Regions from separate parts of the Devosia salina genome, predicted to be linked through region 2. Evidence: riboswitches for the same ligand, from Rfam matches in the RefSeq annotation. Region 2 holds a riboswitch; the other holds the start of a gene.
The links. A riboswitch is a leader RNA that binds a small molecule or an ion and turns the genes downstream of it on or off. The one in region 2 is predicted to bind cobalamin.

Region 1 (3,402 bases), 960 kb from region 2:
CAAGGTCAAGGAACTGGGCGCCACCTGCGTCTTTGCCGAACCCAATTTCGAGCCCGCGATCGTCAGCACCATCATCGAGGGTACCGAAGCCCGGGCCGGCACGCTCGACCCCGAAGGCGCCGCCCTCACCGAGGGGCCGAACCTTTACCCCGAACTGTTGCGCGGCCTGGCGCGCGGCCTGGTCGACTGCCTCGGCTAGGCCCTATTTCAGCGGCCCCTTGAAGATGAAGAAGGCGCCGAGCCCGATCAGCGCGAAACCGATCCCGTGGTTCCAGGTGAATTTTTCGCCCAGATAGAGCACGGCGAACAGCGCGAACACCGAAAGGGAGGTCACCTCCTGGATGGTCTTGAGCTCGGCGCCCGAATAGACGCCATAGCCGATCCGGTTGGCGGGCACTGCCAGCCAATATTCGAAAAAGGCGATGCCCCAGCTCACCAGCACCACCACCCACAGCACCGCGCCGGGGAATTTGAGGTGCCCATACCAGGCAAAGGTCATGAAGAGGTTCGAGGCAATCAGCAGCCCGATCGGGGCCAGCGTGGCAAGGTTGAAGCCCAATTATTCACCTGAAGGAGCAGCGAATCGGCCCGCTCCGGGGCCGTTTCATGCATATCTCCTCCGCCCCTTGCGCGCTGGCAAGCGGCATCAGCGCGAAGACCCGGTCATCTGCTCGAGCGAGAAGATCTCGTCGCTGACATCGTCGATCTTCTTGCGCACCAGCGCCTGCGCGTCATAAAGGCCGCGATTGTAGAAATAGGCGCCCATCTTTTCGGCGAAGAAAGCCATCAGCATTTCCGCCGGGATGGCCCCGATCGTCTGGTCCAGTTCCTCGCGGAAATAGTCCTGGATGTCGCCGACGATGGCCTTGGTCTCTTCGCGGCTGAAGGTAATCGGTTTCATGGTGCCTCTCTTTCAGCGCCCGTTCATACTCCGAGTCGCAGCTTGCCGGGCCATATCGCTTGCGCCAGATTGGCGCTGCCCGAGGAGGTCAATGCCATGCGCGCCGCTCTGTTCCTGCTCCCCACCATCCTGCTGGCCTCTCCGGCCCTTGCCCAGGAATTTTCCTGCGAAGGCGCCTTTGCCATCGACAGTTCCGAGGCCCGGCTGATCGAAATCTATGGTGCCGACAATGTCTGGACCGGCATCGTCCCCGGTCCCGAGGGCACCGAAATGCTGGCCACGCGGGTCTTCCCCGATAGCCCCAAGCGCATGCTCGAATTCGTCTGGTGGAACGAGGACGCGCGCACTGACCCCAGCTATGTCGAGCTGCCGGGCAAGATGGCCGGTCCTGCTGGGGTCCGCGCCGGCATGAGCGTGGCTGAGATCGAAGCGCTCAATGGCGAACCCTTCACCCTGTCCGGTTTTGGCTGGGACTATGGCGGCTATGCCGGCTTCGAAAGCGGCGCGCTATCCGGCCTGCCCGGCGGCTGCAACCTGTCCCTGCGTTTCTCGCCCGGTCCCGATCCGGTCGATGTCGATACCGATGCCATCTATGGCGACCGCGAATTGCGCTCCACCGAACCGCTGCTCGAAACGGTCGGCGCGCGCGTTGATTCGGTTGCCATCGGCTATCCCCATCCTGATTTCCGCGACTAGTCATCGCCATTGACCCGCTGGGTCCTTGGGCATAACACTGATTGCAGGTTGGTTCCCCGCGCCCATACCGGCAAGGGGATCAAAAGGGAACACGGTGAGGCGTACCCAAAAGGGACCGAATCCGTGGCTGCCCCCGCAACTGTAAGCGGCGAGTGCCCCCTCTGGAGCCACTGACATCATGCGATGTTGGGAAGGCCGGGATGCACGATGACCCGTGAGCCAGGAGACCTGCCAACCTCTGTTTGAACACTCGACTGTCGGTGGGACAGATGGAGGAAAAGATGATCAAGCCGTCAGGCTAGCCCCGTTCGGGACCCAGGTCCCAGGCCGCTCCGTCGCCAGCGCGCCGGGCGGTTCTTGCCGCTCAAATTCATTCCCGAACTGGAACAATCAAAATGCATATCGAACCCGGCCTCGTCTCCCCTGAAAAGATGCTTCTGGCCTATGCCACCGCCGCCGCCGCTGGCGCCATGACGGTCAAATTTGCGCTCGACAGCATCCGCGAACGCGGCGTCGTGTCCCTGGCCGCCCGCGCCGTCCTGGCCAGCGCCGCTGTCTTCACTTTCTTCGAGGTCTTCCCGCATTATCCCGTGGGCGTCAGCGAGGTGCATCTCATCCTCGGCTCGACCCTGCTGTTGATCTTCGGTGCGGCTCCTGCGGCCATCGGCTTGGCCGTGGGCCTCTTGATCCAGGGCCTGTTCTTCGCGCCCTTCGATCTGCCGCAATATTTTGCCAATGTCACCACGCTGGTCGCGCCGCTGGTGGCCATCAAGTTCCTGGCCGATCGCATTGTCCGTCCCGATACTGCCTATGTCGACCTGCGCTACAGCCAGGCCCTGGCACTCTCGGCGACCTATCAGGGCGGCGTGGTTCTCTGGGTGGCCTTCTGGGCGCTCTATGGTCAGGGTGTCGGTGCTGACAACCTCACCTCGGTGGCCACCTTCGGCGGCGCCTACATGCTGGTCGTCCTGGCCGAGCCGCTGATCGATCTGGCCGTTCTGGCCGGCGCCAAGCTGGTGCGCGGCCTGGGCAAGACCGGTCTGGTCACCTCGCGCCTCTACGCCTGACATCCATACTCATCAAACTTGCGCGCGCCTCCGGCAACGGCGGCGCGCCTTTTGACTTGAAGGCGGAAACGACATGACCACCAAAATCCCCACCACCGTCATCACCGGCTTTCTCGGCGCCGGCAAGACCACGCTCGTGCGCCACATGCTGGCCCATGCCCCCAAGGGCAAGCGCATTGCCCTCATCATCAACGAATTCGGTGACCTCGGCGTCGACAAGGACATTCTCGCCGGCTGCGGCGACGAAACCTGCCGCGAAGAAGATATGGTCGAACTCTCCAATGGCTGCATCTGCTGCACCGTGGCCGACGAGTTCATCCCCACCATGCAGGCCCTCCTGGCCCGCGACGAAAAGTTCGATCACATCGTCATCGAAACCTCGGGCCTGGCCCTGCCGCAGCCGCTGATCCGCGCCTTCAACTGGCCCGAGATCAAGGCCCAGGTCACCATTGATGGCGTTGTCACCGTGGCCGACGCCGCCGCCCTGGCCGAAGGCCGCTTCGCCTCGGACGAAGCCGCCGTCGATGCCCAGCGCCGCAAGGACGAAATGCTCGATCACGAGACGCCCTTGGGCGAGCTCTTCGAGGATCAGCTTTCCGCTGCCGACATGGTCATCATCAACAAGACCGATCTGGTCGATGCCGCCATGCTCGACACCGTCGAGAAGAATATCAAGGCCGAACTCCGCCCCGGCGTCGGCATTGTCCGCGCCGCCAATGGCCATGTCGACATCACCGC
Region 2 (3,402 bases):
TGGTCATAGCCCGGCGCAATATCGGTGGTCAGGGGCCCCAGCGTATAGAATGGAGCCTCGCCGCATTCGCGCAGCTGCTTGTCCATATTCTCCTTGATCTTGTGCATCGGGACGTGCCCCGGCCCTTCGATCATCACCTGGCAACCCTTGTCCCAGGCGATCCTGGTCAGCTCGCCCAGCGTTTCGAGCTCGGCGAACTGCGCTGCGTCATTGGCATCGGCAATCGAGCCAGGGCGCAGGCCATCGCCCAGGGAAAACGACACGTCATACCTGGCCATGATATCGCAGATGTCGCCGAAGCGTTCGTAGAGGAAGCTTTCCCTGTGGTGGGCAAGGCACCAGCCGGCCATGATGGAGCCGCCGCGCGAGACAATGCCGGTGACGCGCCTGGCGGTCAGCGGCACATGGGCCAGGCGCACGCCGGCATGGATGGTGAAGTAATCGACACCCTGCTCGCATTGTTCGATGAGCGTGTCGGAGAACACGTCCCAATCGAGCTTGGCGGGGTTGCCGTTGACCTTTTCGAGCGCCTGGTAGATCGGCACCGTGCCGATCGGGACGGGCGAATTGCGGATGATCCATTCGCGGGTGGCGTGGATGTTGCGGCCGGTCGAGAGATCCATGACCGTGTCGGCGCCCCAGCGGATGGCCCAGACCAGTTTTTCCACCTCTTCCTCGACTGAGGACGACACGGCGGAATTGCCGATATTGGCGTTGATCTTGACCAGGAAATTGCGCCCGATCACCATCGGCTCGATTTCGGGATGGTTGATATTGGCCGGAATGATCGCCCGGCCGCGGGCGATCTCGTCGCGCACGAATTCCGGCGTGATGAAAGGCGGAATGGCCGCGCCGAAACTGTTCCCATCGGCGAGGCGAGCCTCGGCGCCCTCCAACATCTGCTGGCGCCCCAGATTCTCCCGCTCGGCGACGAAAATCATCTCCTTGGTGATGATGCCGGCGCGCGCATAGTCCAGTTGGGTGACCGGCCGCCCGGCCCTGCCGCGGAGCGGCTGATGGGCGAGGGGGAAATGCGCGACGGCCCGTTCCGGGGATACATGGCCGTCGTCTTCGGGCCTGATGGCGCGGCCCGCATAGGGTTCCGCGTCGCCACGCTCGGCAATCCAGTTTCCGCGCAGGCGCGGTAGGCCGCGCTTGAGATCTATGGCGATGGCCGGATCGGTATAGGGGCCGGACGTGTCGTAAACGCGAAACGCCGGGGCGTTGGGATCGTCGATGGCGATCTCGCGAAAGGGCACGCGGATATCGGTGGCGAGCGGGCTGCTCGCATAGATCTTACGCGACGCGGAAAGCGGTGTGGTGGATATGCCATTGGCGCTCAGCGCCTCGGCGTTGATGGTCTTGTTCACGATGGGTCTCCATGTTTTCTCGTGAAAACGGAAACCCGGGCGCAGCTCTGGTGGCGGATACGATCCCGTCCCTTCGCCGGCATTACCCGGATCAGGTTCAAAGGGTTCGGCCTCTCAGCCATCTCAGACCAGACTCTTGCGAACCTGGACACCCCTCGGACGTCCGCGAGAAGACGGCATCGTCATGCCAATGTCAACCCGTCAACTCCGCCTTGCCAACAGCGCGGCTCGGGGGGTATACGCACCGAGTCTGGTGCCCGCTTCGGCGGGAGAATCGGGAACGCGGTTGAAATCCGCGACGTGCCCAGCGCTGTGCGGGGGACCTGTCGGGCATATGCCACTGGCGCAAGCCGGGAAGGCGTCCGCCGGGGATGATCCCAAGTCAGAAGACCGGCCAGATGACCTCTTGAAGCTGGCTGGACCCCAGCTCCTGTGTTTTTTTCAACAGGGGCAATGTCATGCCGGACACCACCGATCAGCCTGCGTTTCAACCACACTTTGCCGCGGGCGGACCATTTTCCGACGCCGAGCGCGCAGCGGTCTATCGCGCCATCTATAGCCGGCGGGATGTGCGCGGCCAGTTCCTGCCCGATGCAGTGGGCGACGAGGTCCTGATGCGGATCCTGGATGCCGCACACCATGCGCCCTCCGTGGGCTTCATGCAGCCCTGGAATTTCCTCGTGATACGCGATGCCGAGAAGAAGCGGCGGGTTGCCGAAATCTTTGCGCGCGCCAATGACGAAGCGGCATCGATGTTCCCCCAGGATCGTCAGGACGCCTATCGGGCCCTCAAGCTTGAGGGAATCACCAGCGCGCCGGTCAATATCTGCGTGACCTGCGATGGCACACGCGGCGGCCCGGTCGTCTTGGGCGCCACGCACATGCCCGACATGGACCTGTTCAGCACGGTCTGTGCCGTCCAGAACCTCTGGCTGGCGGCCAGAGCAGAGGGTCTGGGAGTCGGCTGGGTCAGTATCCTCAAGGAGCACGAGGTCAAGGTGGTCTTGGATATCCCCGAGCCGATCCGGCTGGTCGCTTACCTTTGCGTCGGCAGAGTCGATAGCTTCTTCGCATCACCTGAACTAGAGCAGAAGGGATGGCGGATGCGTATCCCGCTGGCGGACCTGGTTTTTGAGAACCGCTGGAATGCGAAGGGTGGCTGACTAGCGTCGCCGGTGGTTCCTAAAGCCCCAGTAAACGTCAATGATGGAAACGGCCATAAACGCATAGTGCGGGCTATGATAGGCCGTTCGTCCTTCATCAAGTAACCGAGGACCGCCACAACAAGGGACGGGAGGCCCCGCCGCCTGTCTTGAGTCTCTCAAGACACCATATTGGCAGTACCAGCATCTCCCTGTCCCGGCGCAGGCTCTTGCACTCCGGTGCTGGCTGCGGCTATCGCAATCCGGCGCAGGTCTGTTTTGCCTGACCGCAGGAGAACTCAATGTTATCTCGTCTTGATACGCGGCGGCGGATCGAGGGCCTTGCCCTGTTTGCCGCTTTCGCCTTAACTGTTCCACTCGCCAACTGGATGATCGGCAATGTGGGAACTGTCTGCCCTCCCGATGGCCCATGCTTGATTCCCGTCGCTCCGGGACTTTTGGCGCCGAGCGGTGTCATGGTGGCAGGACTCGCCTTTGTGCTGCGGGATCTGGTGCAGCGGCGCCTCGGCCTGGCTTGGACCATTACTGCAATTGCCTTTGGGGCTATATTGTCGGTGCTGGTCGCCCCGCCTGCTTTGGTGTTTGCCTCAGTGGTTGCGTTTCTTGTTTCAGAGCTGGCCGACCTGGGTGTTTATACTCCATTGCAGCGCCGAGGCCTGGTGCTGGCTGTCGTCGCCTCGAGCATGGTCGGCTTGTTTCTCGACACCCTGATCTTCCTGCAGCTGGCATTCGGCAGTATTGAGCTGATGTGGGGGCAGATCGTTGGCAAAGGCTTGATGGTTCTGGTCGCCATTCCCTTCATCTATTGGCTACGCTCATATGATGAGCGGCAGGAACGGCAACTCGCTGGAGCACTGGCATGACCGACT

Region 1: it holds a riboswitch for cobalamin, as region 2 does, so the genes downstream of both, K1X15_RS02745 (energy-coupling factor ABC transporter permease) here and bluB (5,6-dimethylbenzimidazole synthase) in region 2, are expected to answer to the same signal.

The regions. Positions count from the first base shown of each region.
Region 1 is NZ_CP080590.1:559,346-562,747, forward strand. Features, by position in the region: gene K1X15_RS02725 (zinc ABC transporter substrate-binding protein) at 1-199, shown strand, start outside; gene K1X15_RS02730 (DMT family protein) at 203-559, opposite strand; gene K1X15_RS02735 (DUF2164 domain-containing protein) at 647-901, opposite strand; gene K1X15_RS02740 (hypothetical protein) at 998-1,597, shown strand; cobalamin riboswitch at 1,630-1,847, shown strand; gene K1X15_RS02745 (energy-coupling factor ABC transporter permease) at 1,993-2,664, shown strand; gene cobW (cobalamin biosynthesis protein CobW) at 2,738-3,402, shown strand, end outside.
Region 2 is NZ_CP080590.1:1,522,035-1,525,436, forward strand. Features, by position in the region: gene thiC (phosphomethylpyrimidine synthase ThiC) at 1-1,358, opposite strand, end outside; TPP riboswitch at 1,422-1,536, opposite strand; cobalamin riboswitch at 1,605-1,783, shown strand; gene bluB (5,6-dimethylbenzimidazole synthase) at 1,829-2,533, shown strand; gene K1X15_RS07315 (VUT family protein) at 2,815-3,396, shown strand; gene queF (preQ(1) synthase) at 3,393-3,402, shown strand, end outside.